Regions from separate parts of the Thalassospira xiamenensis M-5 genome, predicted to be linked through region 1. Evidence: predicted binding sites of a transcription regulator. Region 1 holds the regulator's gene; the other holds the start of a gene.
The links. Region 1 encodes PhoB, which activates phosphate uptake and scavenging genes when phosphate is short. Its sites were predicted from a motif close to TNTCATAAAACTGTCA; they were not measured.
Positions count from the first base shown of each region.

Region 2: the regulator PhoB is predicted to act here: its motif matches at 2,768-2,783, upstream of phnF (phosphonate metabolism transcriptional regulator PhnF).

Region 1 is NZ_CP004388.1:3,889,042-3,896,321, forward strand. Features, by position in the region: gene TH3_RS18095 (cation:proton antiporter domain-containing protein) at 238-1,998, shown strand; gene phoB (phosphate regulon transcriptional regulator PhoB) at 2,061-2,756, opposite strand; gene phoU (phosphate signaling complex protein PhoU) at 2,774-3,496, opposite strand; gene pstB (phosphate ABC transporter ATP-binding protein PstB) at 3,518-4,321, opposite strand; gene pstA (phosphate ABC transporter permease PstA) at 4,323-5,672, opposite strand; gene pstC (phosphate ABC transporter permease subunit PstC) at 5,665-7,044, opposite strand; gene TH3_RS18125 (PstS family phosphate ABC transporter substrate-binding protein) at 7,180-7,280, opposite strand, start outside.
Region 2 is NZ_CP004388.1:246,922-254,201, reverse strand. Features, by position in the region: gene TH3_RS01150 (GGDEF domain-containing protein) at 1-1,122, opposite strand, end outside; gene TH3_RS01145 (trimeric intracellular cation channel family protein) at 1,399-2,034, shown strand; gene phnF (phosphonate metabolism transcriptional regulator PhnF) at 2,044-2,757, opposite strand; gene phnG (phosphonate C-P lyase system protein PhnG) at 2,890-3,378, shown strand; gene phnH (phosphonate C-P lyase system protein PhnH) at 3,375-3,983, shown strand; gene TH3_RS01125 (carbon-phosphorus lyase complex subunit) at 3,985-5,127, shown strand; gene TH3_RS01120 (alpha-D-ribose 1-methylphosphonate 5-phosphate C-P-lyase PhnJ) at 5,133-6,062, shown strand; gene phnK (phosphonate C-P lyase system protein PhnK) at 6,062-6,844, shown strand; gene phnL (phosphonate C-P lyase system protein PhnL) at 6,855-7,280, shown strand, end outside.

The DNA of each region.
Region 1 (7,280 bases):
GAATAGCAAGCTGCGTCGTCCCGTCGTAATACCATTCGTCACATCGGTGTGATGCGGTTCCCACACTGGCACGCATACCGAAAGCAATCGTCGCGGTCGCCTGCTCTTAAGACGTGTCATCCATCACAGATGCCCTCTCATACGCGAAATTTCCATAGAAATCATAGGGGTATTTCCGCTATCCTGATTTGAACGACTTCCTTTACACGCCTATCTGCGCCGGACGCATAATCCATCATGTCACACAGCGTTCTTTTCGAGCTGTTCCTTGTCCTGACCGCCGCGGTGATTGCCGTCCCGCTGGCACAGAAATTACGTGCGAACTCGATCATCGGTTTCCTGATCGGCGGCTTTTGCATCGGCCCTTTCGGTTTTGGCCTGATCAGTGACCGCGAAGACATTTCAACCGTCGCCGAGCTTGGCATTGTCTTTCTGCTGTTCATGATCGGTCTTGAATTGTCGCGCGAACGCTTGCGCGTGATTGGGGGCCGGTTCGCGACCCTTGGTTTCCTGCAGATCGGCGTCACGATGGCCGTGATGTTCGGTGTATTGCTGCTGATTAATTACGATATGCCCGCCTCTATCGTAATTGCCGGGGCACTGGCCCTGTCATCAACAGCCATTATCCTTAAACAGCTTTCCGATGAGCGCCAGTTGCACACACGTTTCGGGCGTGCAGCCCTTGCCATCCTGCTGTTGCAGGACGTTGCGGTTGGTCCCTTCCTGATCATGGTGCAGGCCGCTGGCAATGCCGGGAGCGAAACCAGCCCCTGGATCAGCGCACTAAGCGGTGTGGGGGCGGTTGCTGTATTGTTGCTGACCGGTCGTTATCTGCTGCCGCGACTCTTTCGGTATATTGCGGCTCTTAAAAACCCGGAACTTTTTGCAATCGGGACCCTGTTTGTCGTTCTGGCTGCCAGCACATTGACCGAAGCCGCGGGCCTTTCAATGGCGCTTGGTGCCTTTATCGCCGGGGTAATGTTGGCCGAGACCGAATTCCGCCATCAGATCGAAGCCGACATTTCGCCATTTCGCGGTGTTTTCCTGTCGCTGTTCTTCATGTCTGTGGGAATGTCGGTCAATGCCAATGTGGTCATCGGTCAGGCCGGAACGATCATTTTGTGGCTGATCGGGCTTCTGGTCATAAAGGCAGCGGTTCTTTTCGGATTGTCCCTGCTGATCGGCTTTAACCGTGCATCTTCAATCCGGGTCGCCATGAGCCTGGCCGCCGGTGGTGAATTCGCCTTCGTCATGCTTGCACTGGCATCGCAGAACGGGGCGGTTCCGATTGACATCGCCGTGATGCTGATCCCGGTGGTTGCGATTTCGATGGGTCTGACGCCGACTTTGATTTCGCTCGGCCATCGCATCGAACAGAAGCTTCATCCCAAGGAAACCGATCAGCTAAGCGAGATTTCGGATGAAACCGACGGCATTCAGAAACATGTTCTGGTAATTGGTTGCGGGCGCGTCGGCCGGGTTCTGGCCCGTCTGCTGCGCACCAAGGAAATCCCGTTTATCGTTCTGGAATCCGATGCCCAACAGGTTTCGCGTGGCCGAGCCGAAGGTCTGCCGGTTTATTTTGCCGATGGGTCCCGACCGGAAACATTTCGTGCCGCCCATACCGAACAGGCCCATATTGCCGCCGTTGCCATGGGCAACCCGCACGCAACCGAAAAGACCGTCGCCTTGCTGCGACAGCATTATCCACATCTGAAAATCTTTGCCCGTGCCCAGGACATCACCCATATCGGTCCGCTGTCACGCAGTGGTGCCGATGCGGCCATCCCAGAGGTACTTGAAACCGGTTTACGCCTGTCCGATCACGTTCTGGCGGCCTGCGATATCCCGCAGGAAGATATCGATATCGAAATAGCCAAGTTCCGGCGTGCCGATATGCTGCTGATGAACGAACTTGCCCCGCGCACCGCGCGCCAAAAAACCGAAGACCAGGCACAAAAAACTGCCAAACCGGCAAAATCCAGGAAAAGCACCTGAAACGCAAAGACCCCCATCACAATAATGGGGGTCTTTCGTTTCGTCTTCCGGAATAACCGCAATCAGGCGGCTTCGACATCCAGTGCATAACCCGCGGCACGAACCGTGCGGATCACATCGCGCGTTCCCTTGACGTCATTCAATGCCTTTCGCAGACGACGAATGTGAACATCAACCGTGCGGGTTTCGACATAGATATTCGGCCCCCAAACCGCATTCAGAAGCTGCTCGCGCGAGAAAACCCGCCCCGGATGTTCCAGGAAATAACGCAGCAGACGGAATTCGGTCGGGCCAAGATGGATAGCCTTGCCGTTACGACTGACACGATGGGCGGCCAGATCCATTTCGATATCGGAATAGATCAACTGCCCTTGTGGTTGCGCCGGACCGGATCGACGCAGAAGTGCGCGAATACGGGCCAGCAATTCACCAATCGCAAACGGCTTGGTCACATAATCGTCGGCCCCGGTATCAAGGCCGCGGATGCGGTCACCTTCTTCACCACGCGCCGTGACCATGATCACCGGCAAATCCCGGCTTTCAGGCTTCCGGCGGATCTGGCGGCAAACCTCGATCCCTGACATCACCGGCAGCATCCAGTCCAGAAGGACCAGATCGACATGGGTTTCGGCCAGAATTTTCAACGCTTCGTCACCGTCCCCGGCTTCGACAACCTGCATCCCCTCGCGTTCGAGGTTGTAGCGCAACATGGTTACGATTGCAGCTTCGTCCTCGACGATAAGAACCGTTGGGTCCATCTTCCTATGCTCCAGTGTCACTCATTCGGTTCTACGACGGCAAAGTTCGCCGCGTCATTTTTTGGCCGAGTATCCATCGGCAGGTCTTCGCCCTTGATCCGGTAATAGATCGTTTCGGCAATGTTGGTCGCATGATCGCCAATACGTTCGATATTCTTGGCGATAAACAGCAGATGGGTCGATGCCGTGATGTTACGCGGATCTTCCATCATATAGGTCAGCAGTTCACGGAACAGGGAATTGTACATATCGTCAACTTCCTGATCGCGCGCCCAGACACGCTGGGCCTTTTCCGCATCACCTTCGATATAGGCATCCAGAACGTCCTTGATGATTTCCTGGCACAGCTTGGCCATGTTCGGGATCACCTGAACCGGGCGGATCGGCGGCACCTGGTTAAGAACCTGCGCACGCTTGGCGATGTTTTTCGCCAGATCACCGATACGTTCCAGATCGTTGGACAGTTTAAGCGCGGTCACCACCTGCCGCAGGTCATCTGCCATCGGCTGACGCAGGGCCAGAAGACGAACGGCAAAATCCTGCACTTCCTGTTCCAGCGTATCGATACGGTGATCGGAAAGAATGACCTTCTCGGCCAGTTCCGAATCCCGTTTAACGATCGCACGAATGGCGGAAATCAGCTGGCTTTCGGCAAGCCCGCCCATCTGCGAAATGATGTTGTTAAGACGGGTCAGTTCTTCGTCAAACGAACTGACGATATGATGTTTCTCATCGACCATCGAAAATACTCCTGCCCGGACTTAACCGAAGCGACCCGTAATGTATCCCTTGGTGCGCTCGTCCTTGGGATTGGTGAAAATCTGATCGGTTTCGCCCACTTCGACCAGCTTGCCGAGATGGAAAAACGCCGTGCGCTGCGACACGCGGGCAGCCTGCTGCATGGAGTGCGTCACGATCACAATGGTGTAGTTCGAACGAAGCTCGTCAATCAGTTCCTCGACCTTTGCGGTTGCAATCGGGTCAAGTGCCGAACACGGTTCATCCATCAGGATGACTTCGGGGCTGACGGCAACCGCACGTGCAATGCAAAGGCGCTGCTGCTGCCCACCAGAAAGACCGGTTGCCGGTTCCGGCAGACGGTCTTTGACTTCTTTCAGTAGACCCGCCCGTTCAAGCGAGGTCATGACGATTTCATCGAGCTCGTCGCGCGAATTCACCAGACCGTGAATACGTGGGCCATAGGCCACGTTGTCATAAATCGACTTCGGGAACGGGTTCGGTTTCTGGAACACCATGCCAATGCGCGCGCGCAACTGAACAACGTCGATTGCCTTGTCATAGATATCACGGTCATCAAGCGTTACCTTGCCCTTGATCGTGACACCGTCAATCGTGTCATTCATGCGGTTCATGCACCGCAGGAAGGTTGATTTGCCGCAGCCCGACGGGCCGATAAGTGCTGTGACCTGGCGTTCGACAATGTCAAGATTGACATCAAAAAGCGCCTGGTTGTCGCCGTAGAAAAGATTGAGGTCACGGGCCGTCATTTTCGGGCTAGTGACTGACGGCTCTGCCGTCATTGCGCTTTGAGTTACAACAGCCATTTTACCACTTCCGTTCAAATTTCTTGCGCAGATACACGGCCAATCCGTTCATCAGGATCAGGAAGCCCAGCAAGACCATGATGGCCGCCGAAGTCTTCTCAACAAAGGCACGTTCCGGACTATCCGCCCACAGATAAATCTGCACCGGCAGAACTGTCGCCGGATCGAGTGCCCCGCCCGGGATATCAACAATAAACGCCACCATACCGATCATCAGAAGCGGTGCGGTTTCCCCGAGAGCCTGCGCCATGCCGATGATGGTCCCGGTCAGAATACCGGGCATCGCCAGCGGTAACACATGATGGGTCACCGTCTGAACCGGCGATGCCCCAAGACCAAGGGCAGCCTGCCGGATCGACGGCGGCACTGCCTTGATCGCCGCACGTGATGCGATGATGATGGTCGGCAATGTCATGAGGGCCAACGTCAGACCACCAACAACCGGGGCCGACCGCGGCAGGTGCATGACATTAAGGTAAACCTCAAGCCCAAGAAGACCGAACACGATCGACGGCACAGCCGCAAGGTTGTTGATGTTGACTTCGACAATCGCCGTGAACCGGTTTCGCGGTGCAAATTCTTCCAGATAGATCGCTGCCAGAACACCAATCGGAAACGACAGTATCAATGTCACAACCAGTGTATAGAACGACCCGACCGCAGCGCCCCAGATCCCGGCCAATTCCGGTTCGCGGGAATCACCATTGGTAAAGAACCGCGTATGGAACTGCTTTTCGACCGATCCTTGAGAGACCAGTGTATTATACCAACCAATTTCCTGATCGTTCAGGCGACGGTCGCCTTCGTCTGTGTTTGCACTGATATAACCTTTGTTGAGCATATCAAAGTCGTCACCGGAAATCAGCCAGACCTTCCGGGTCTGTCCGATCAGAGACGGATTTTCAAGCACCCTCTCGCGCAGATCATAAGATGCCCCGCCCGAAACAATGTCATAGAGATCACGCCGTTCGCTACGTCCGCTCACTTCCGGGAACTGTTTGCTCAGTGCATCCCTGATCAGACCATCAAAATTGGCCCGGCCAATAATTGCCGGATCACCTGTTCCGTCCGGATCAATCTTGGCCGGGTCGAAAAAGATTTCCATCTGAACATAGGTCTGGAAAAAGGCACTATAACCTTTCGAAATGATCGAATAGCCAAGCACAACCAGCGCCATAAGGGCGATGGCAATTGCGCTTAAGCCGTAAATCTTGAACCTGCGTTCCGCTGCGTAACGTTTTTTAATGTTACGTGCCAATTTCGGGCTGTCCCAGTCAACCGGCGTGTGCAGATTGCCAGAGATCACTTTTGCGGCGGCTCTGTCTTCCATAAGCGATGCCATATCAGTCATATTTCTCGCGATACTTCTGAACAACCTTAAGGGCAAACACGTTCAGACCCAAGGTGATAAGGAAAAGAAGCAGACCCAGTGCAAATGCCGACAGGGTTTTGGCACTGTCGAATTCCTGGTCACCGACCAGAAGTGTTACGATCTGCACGGTAACAGTGGTCACAGCCTGCAACGGGTTTACCGTCATGTTGGCAGCAAGTCCGGCAGCCATCACAACGATCATGGTTTCACCAATCGCACGCGACACCGCCAGCAATACCGCACCAACAATACCGGGCAGGGCTGCGGGGAAAATCACATGCCGAATGGTTTCAGACCTTGTTGCACCAAGGCCATATGATCCGTCGCGCAACGACTTCGGCACCTGTGACATGACATCATCAGACAGCGATGAGACGAACGGAATGATCATGACCCCCATGACCAGCCCCGCAGCCAGCGCACTTTCGGAACTGACATCAAGTCCAAGCACAGCACCATTGTCGCGCAAGAACGGAGCAACTGTCAGGGCCGCAAAGAAGCCGTACACAACCGTCGGAACACCGGCCAGAATTTCAAGGGCAGGTTTGGCAACCGCCCGGAATTTCGGCGATGCATATTCACCCATATAGATGGCAGAGAACAAACCGACCGGCACCGCCACAAACATTGCAATCAGCGTAATCAGCAATGTTCCAACAAAAAGCGGGATTGCGCCAAATGCACCGTCGGACGCCACCTGATCTGCGCGGATGGCCGTCTGCGGGCTCCATTCCAGACCGAACAGGAAGTCCAGCGGGCTGACCTTGCCAAAGAAATGCAGCGCTTCAAACAAAAGCGAGAAAACAATGCCGACCGTCGACAGGATGGCAATCGCCGAACACACGATCATGATATAGCGAAACAGCCGTTCGACATTGTTTCGCGCACGCATTTCCGAAGAAATCCGGCGGTAAGACAGAGCCAAGCCCACCAGGGCAACAGACACCATCACAACAATAAGAGCAGCATTTGCGATGGTGTTAAGATTGGCAAGCCGATGGCCGGCCTCTACAATCTCGGGAGAAACGGTAAGATGTTCCCCGCCTCCGGCAGCAATTTGCGAGATACTGTTAAGCGCCAAAGATAACAACCCGGAATTGGACGTCACTTCTTCGGGAAGATCGGCAACGATCATTGTCTGAATGATCGTCCCTTCAAACATCATCCAAACCAGCAAAAGGCCCAAAGCCGGCAGGCCGCACCACAACGCCGTATACATCCCGTAATGCGCAGGCAGCGAATGAAGATTGCTGTATCGACCGTTCGACAGGGCCACCGCGCGCTGTCGACCGAAATAAAATGACACGGCACACAGGAGTGCCACAGCAAGCAGCAAATAGGTCAGGGACATTGCGATTAATCCATTTGCCAAAGAATGACCAAAAAACTTGGTGCGCGTTTAAGGCAGGTCCAAGAATAAATCAATTAAAGCCTGAAAACAAAGAAACCGGTGGCAGAAAAGGCTGCCACCGGTTGAAAGATCGCGTTACATGCTCAGCGGAGCAAGGTTCAGCGCAGCATTACGGACTGCTTCACGCTCGGTCGCATCCATCGGGATGAGGCCACGGTCAGCAAGGTAACCTTCGC
Region 2 (7,280 bases), 930 kb from region 1:
GCCAAGGGCGTTGTCCTTCTCGGTCAGTTTAACGACCAGACTGTTCAGGCTGCTTGAAAGCGTGCGGATTTCGCGCGCCCCTGCAACCTGTGGCAGGTTTTCGATCTCACCACGTTTAAGCTCCCCGGCGGCATTCGCGATCCTGACCAGCGGGCCGACGATGAAACCAGCCCCCCACCAGGCAATGATGCTAAACAGCACCGCAAGACCAAGGCCCAGCGCCAGAATATCGGAACGCAAATCGTTGACCGGCATCAATGCCGAGGTTACCGGCTGGCGCACAAGCACAGTCCAGCCAAGCCCGGCATAATCAAGGTGGCCATCGGCCGGTGCAGCCCCCGTAAGATAGTCATTGCCATCGGGCCAGCGGGCGATCTGCCAGCCCGCATTCGGCGTGTCGTTTGCACTTTTCAGATCAAGATCAAGCTTCTGGCCCGCCCTTTCAAAATCCGGCGCAAGCAGGACCGTGCCATCGGCACTGATGACAAAGATATCAACGCTCCGATGCAAACCCTGGCCTGCGAACAGGTTGCGCCTTACCGTATTCGCCCACTCCCAGCTCAGATGCGTTGCCAGAACACCATTGAAGTTACCGGCATCGTTTAGCAACGGAACGGCAATATCAACAAACTGGATCGGCTCGCCGGTCGGGCCCGGAAATTTTTCGGCCAGCAATTTGGCGTCATGGACATCGCCAATGAACATCTCCTTGCGGCCAAACTCAAAAACCGGCCGTGCCGAAGCATCCGTGCCGACCAGAATATCCCCCGTAGCGGCAACAACGGTGCCATCCGCATCCAGCACGCCGATCCATGTGAAAATTGGCAATTCATGCTGCAACCGGTTGATCAGTTCGCTGGCCTGATCAATGTCATTCAGGTTTCGGATCGCGCGCAAGGTACTAAGAACCGCGACTTCACCGCGATGGGTCCACATCGTGCGATCAAGCTCGTCTGCCATTTGCAGGGCAACATCGGCCACACCAGTGCCGATCTGCCTTGTCAGAACGTCGGCCGACCTTTGACCAACGACATAGCTCATGATGCCGGCAAGTGCCGCAACAAGCACAGCAGTGACCAGCGCAATCTGGACACGGACACCCACCTGCGAAAAGCTTTTCACAGTCAATCCTCTCACTTCCCTACGGACAGCCTTATTTGCGATTGCCCGATTTATATGCCGTCATTTTTAAGACATGCGGCTTATCGTGTGCTGCATATAAGACCGCGCTCTCGGCTTTTTAAGACGAACGGGGAAAACATTTTCCAAAGCCATCTTACGTTTGGCATGATGGCACCAAACATACTGAAAAATCGGTGATACTGAAATTCTATGCCATCCGGCAAGTCAGATCGATCCGATAAGACTGCATATCTGAAACGGTGTTGAAGCGACATTATGACAATTACCCAGATTATTTATTGGCTCGAACTGACCGGCGTTGCCGTTTTTGCCGTGACCGGCGCGCTGGAAGCATCGCGGCGCCAGATGGATATTGTCGGCTTCGTTTTGATCGCGACCTTTACCGGCATCGGCGGCGGGACGGTTCGCGACGTGATCACCGGCGCCACACCGGTTTTCTGGATCAGGGACCCGGCCTGGGTCATTACCTGTATCGGCAGTGCCGTCTTCACCTATTTCACCGCCCATCTGGTTGAACGGCGTTATGTCGCGCTGATCTGGCTTGATGCGCTTGGTCTTGCGATGTTTGGCGTGACGGGGGCGGCTATCGGCCTTAACCTTGGCGTATCGCCATTGGTTGCCATCATCCTTGGCACCATCACGGCCACATTTGGCGGCATGGTCCGTGATGTGGTGTGTAACGAAATTCCGCTGATCCTGCGCCCTGAAATTTACATCACCTGCGCGCTTCTCGGCGCATCAATCTATGTGATCGGCACCGATATACTGTCGCTTCCCCGTGCCCCGGTCGCCCTGATCGCGTTCCTGTGTTCCTTCGCCCTGCGCGCAAGTGCCATATGGTTTAAACTGAGCTTCCCGGTCTATAGGGCCCGTCCGGGGCGGGAATACTGAACCTGTCTGCTACTCGACAATCAACTGCACCCGGTCACTGGAAAAGGCGGTAATCCCGTATTCAATCGGTACACCGGCAGAATCGACATCAACACTTTCCGTCGATATCACCGGCCGGTTTTTGGCCTGTTTCAGCAGGCTTGCCACACGTGATGATGGCAACTGGGCACTGATGCGGGTGGTTTTGCGGCTGTAATCATCAATCCCGAAATGCTTGAAAGCTTCGGTCAGGGATTTTGTCTGGGTAAATATCTCGACAATCCCCTCGAACCGGGCAACCGGAAGATAGCTTGTCGCCACCGCCAGCGGAATGCCATCGGCCTCCGACACGGAAAACAGTTCGACAACCCGCGTCCCCGGTTTGACATCCAGAAACTGGGCGATGGTTGCACTGGCTTTCAGGATTTCAGACGAAATCAATCTCTTGTCGGGCAATCGATGACGGCCCGATACGATCTGGGAAAACCGCGTTTTGGCACCAAGCGGATAATCCAGAATCTGTTCCTGAACAAATGCCCCCCGCCCCTGTTCGACACGCACGACATTGGCATCGACAAGGGCTGACATCGCACGTCGCACCGTATGGCGATTCACGCCGAATCGGCGGACCAGTTCCATCTCGGTCGGCATTTTATCGCCGGGTGCGAACACCCCGCTGGCAATATCGGCAAGAAGCTGTTTTTCGATTTGCTTCCAGATAGATAGCCCTGCTTCCCAATCCATCGAAATCCCCATTCACAAAACTTTCACCGCAAGGCCTTTGCCAAGCCCGCGTAATCGTCTTATAACGTGAATATGTATAGACGTCTAGACAAATTTTGAATTTGTCGACACCCGCATAGAAGGATCAGACAGATGACGGCGCAACCCGCCCCGCAATCCGGATCAGACCACGGATCGAACATCGATCCCGCCACACAGGCACGCCAACGCTGGATGGCGGTGCTGGCCCGCACGGACCGCACAATTCTTGAACAGGAATGGCACGATCATTTTGCCGATGTGCAATGGAGCCACCTGCGCGAACCGCAAATCGGCATGGTCATGGTGCGCGGTCGCGCCGGTGGGGCCGGGCAGCGCTTCAACCTTGGCGAAATGACCGTCACACGCTGCGCGGTCACTTTGTCCGACGGCACCGTCGGTCATGCCTATGTCAAGGGACGCGACAAGATACAGGCGCAATATGCCGCCCTGTTTGATGCCATCATGCAACGCGACGACGCCGCGTCCGATTTCATCGACATGCTCGCCCGCCAGCAGGCCGAGGCAAAACGCGAAGCCGCCCGCAAGGCTGCGGCCACCAAGGTCGATTTCTTTACCCTTGTCCGCGGAGAAGACGAATGACCCCACAAGCCCGGACCCCCGAATTGCTGCGCGGTTTTGAAAATGCCGCCTTTGAGTCCAATGCCGTGTTTCGCACCCTTCTGGATGCCATGGCGCATCCCGGTCGGATTTACGATCTGCCGCTTGATCTCCCGGCACCGGCCGGGCTGAACAAATCCGCAACCGCCTTTCTGCTGGCGATGGCCGATATGGATACGACAATCTGGCTCTCCCCCGATTGCGCATCAAATGCTGCCAATACCCATCTTAAATTCCATTGCGGCAGCCCGATCACCGGAACACCATCCGCTGCCGATTTTGCCGTGGTCAACCTTGGCGAAGATCTTGGTTTCATCACCGATCTGGCGCTTGGCAATGCCGAATATCCCGATCAGTCGGCAACCCTGATCCTGATGGTCGAAGACATATCGGACAAGGCCGACATGATCCTGCGGGGCCCCGGCATCAAGGACAGTCAGAACCTTTCCGTGCCCGGCCTGCCCGCCGCCTTCCACGCATGGCGTTCTGAAAACCATCATCTGTTCCCCTGCGGTGTCGATGTCGTCTTTGCCGCAGATCGCAAAATCGCCGCCCTTCCGCGCACCACCCGGATCGAGGTCAGATAAAATGTATGTAGCCGTCAAAGGTGGCGAACGCGCCATCAACAATGCCCACCGGCTTCTTGCCGAAAAACGCCGTGGCGACAGGGACGTTGCCGAAATCGAAACCAGCCAGATCGAACAGCAATTGTCGCTGTCGGTCACCCGCGTCATGGCCGAAGGATCGCTTTATGACCGCGATCTCGCCGCCCTTGCCATCAAGCAGGGTCGCGGGGACCTGATCGAGGCAATCTTTCTGATGCGCGCCTATCGCACCACATTGCCGCGTTTTGCCTTTTCCAAGCCGGTCAAAACCGCCGAAATGGATATCGCACGCCGCATTTCGGCAACCTTCAAGGATCTGCCGGGTGGGCAGATTCTCGGCCCGACATTTGACTACACCCACCGCCTGCTTGATTTCACCCTGATGGCCAATGGCGAGGAACCGGCAACCGCCCACACCGCCGATCATCCGGTGGATGAAACCATGCCCCGCGTTCTTGACGACCTTCTGAATTACGAGGGCCTGATACAAGACGAACCCAACCCGACCAATGATGACGCCCCGGTCGCCGATCTGACGCGCGAGCCGGTCAAATTCCCCGCCGACCGTGATCTGCGCCTGCAAAACCTCGCCCGCGGGGACGAGGGCTTTGTGCTGGCACTGGGTTATTCCACCCAGCGCGGCTACGCCAACAGCCACGCCTTTGTCGGTGAAATCCGCTATGGCAGCGTTGCGGTCGAAATCGAACCCGAAGAACTCGGCTTTGCCATCGACATCGGCGATATCGAGCTGACCGAATGCGAAACCGTCAACAAATTCAAGGGTTCCAAAACCAAGCTGCCGCAATTCACCCGTGGTTACGGGCTTGTCTTCGGTCAGAACGAACGCAAGGCCATATCAATGGCGCTGGTGGATCGCGCCATGCGTGCGCGTGAAATGGGCGAACAGGTCATGGGCCCGGCCCAGGACGAGGAATTCGTCATGGAACATAGCGACAATGTGCAGGCAACCGGCTTTGTCGAACATATCAAGCTGCCGCACTATGTCGATTTCCAGGGCGAACTTGAACTTGTCCGGCGCATGCGTGCCGAAGTGCTTGAACGTCTGGCAAAGGCGGATGCAGCCGATGCCAAAAACGCCAGATCACAACCCGAAGCCGCGGAGTAACCAATATGGAACAGACCGTAAATAATCCGCCAGAAGCATCTTCGGCCTATAATTTTGCCTATCTTGACGAACAAACCAAACGCATGATCCGGCGCGCACTGCTAAAGGCCGTTGCCATCCCCGGATATCAGGTGCCGTTTGCCGGTCGCGAAATGCCGATGCCCTATGGCTGGGGTACCGGCGGGGTGCAGGTCACGGCCGCCGTCATCGGCCCGGACGATACCCTTAAAGTCATCGATCAGGGCGCGGACGACACCACCAATGCCGTGTCGATCCGGCAGTTCTTTGCCAAGACCGCCAATGTCGCCACCACCGAAAAAACCGCCGAGGCATCGATCATCCAGACCCGCCACCGCATTCCCGAAAAGGAACTGCGCGAAGACCAGATCCTTGTCTATCAGGTGCCGATCCCCGAACCGCTTCGCTTCCTTGAACCGCGCGAAACCGAAACCCGCAAGATGCACGCGCTCGAAGAATATGGCCTGATGCATGTGAAGCTCTATGAAGACATTTCGCGTCACGGCCATATCGCCACCACCTATGCCTATCCGGTAATGGTCGATGATCGCTATGTCATGGACCCGTCGCCGACGCCAAAATTCGACAATCCAAAAATGGACATGATGGCCGCCCTGCAACTTTTCGGGGCCGGCCGTGAAAAACGCATCTATGCCCTGCCACCCTACACCAAGGTCAAAAGCCTCGATTTCGAAGATCACCCGTTCGAGGTGCAAAGCTGGAAGGACGAATGCGGCATGTGCGGCGCAACCGACAGCTACCTTGACGAAGTCATCCTCGATGACAGGGGCAACCGGATGTTCGTCTGTTCGGACACCGATTATTGCAGCGAACGGCAGGACGCCGGCCATCGCGGCCCGCAACATCATGACCAGCCCCTTGGCACCAGCCACAGCAACGGAAAGGCCGCAGAATAATGACCCGCTCACATGAACCGCTTCTGCGCGTTTCCGACCTGACCATGATGTATGGCGACCGGGTCGGTTGCCGCAATGTCAGTTTTGAACTCCGCCCCGGCGAAGTGCTTGGCATCGTCGGTGAATCCGGGTCCGGAAAATCAACTTTGCTGCGCAGCATTTCCGCCCGGCAGGAACCGACAAAGGGCATGGTTGAATATCATACCCGCATTGATGGCATCCGCGATGTCTATCAGATGTCCGAAGCGCAACGTCGATTGCTGATGCGCACCGACTGGGCGTTTGTTCACCAGAATGCCCGCGATGGTTTGCGCATGAATGTCAGTGCCGGGGCCAATATCGGCGAACGCCTGATGGCGGTCGGTGATCGTCATTACGGCAATATCCGAAGCACCGCCGAAAACTGGCTTGGCAAGGTCGAAATTGCCACCGAACGCCTTGATGATCTGCCCTCAACCTTTTCGGGTGGCATGCAGCAACGCCTGCAGATTGCCCGCAACCTCGTAACCAGCCCGCGTCTCGTTTTCATGGACGAACCCACGGGTGGTCTGGACGTCTCGGTTCAGGCCCGCCTGCTCGATCTGCTGCGCGGGCTGGTTCACGACCTTAATCTGGCGGTGATCATCGTCACCCACGATCTGGCGGTTGCCCGCCTGCTATCGCATCGCCTGATGGTCATGCAGAACGGCGAAGTGATCGAAAGCGGCCTGACCGATCAGGTGCTCGACGATCCACAGCACGCCTATACCCAGTTGCTTGTTTCTTCCATCCTGCAAAACTAGGGCGATTGAAATGTCTGAAATGCTTCACGCCACAAACGTCGCCAAGGGCTTTACCCTGCATACTCAGGGCAGCGTCACGATCCCGGTATTCGAAGGGGTCGAATTCCGCCTGAATGCCGGTGAATGCATTGCGCTGACCGGTGAATCCGGATCGGGGAAAAGCACCTTCATGCGCATGCTTTATGCCAATTACACCTGTTCAAGCGGCTCGATCAGCGTGCTGCACGATGGCGACTGGCTTGATATCACCACCGCAAGCCCGCATGCGATCCTTGATATGCGTAAACGCACCATGGGCTATGTCAGCCAGTTCCTGCGCGTCATTCCGCGTGTGCCAACGCTTGAAATCGTCGCCGAGCCCCTGATCGCGCTGGGTACGGCCCGCGAAACGGCACTGGCAAAGGCCCGCGATCTTCTGACCCGCTTGCGCATTCCC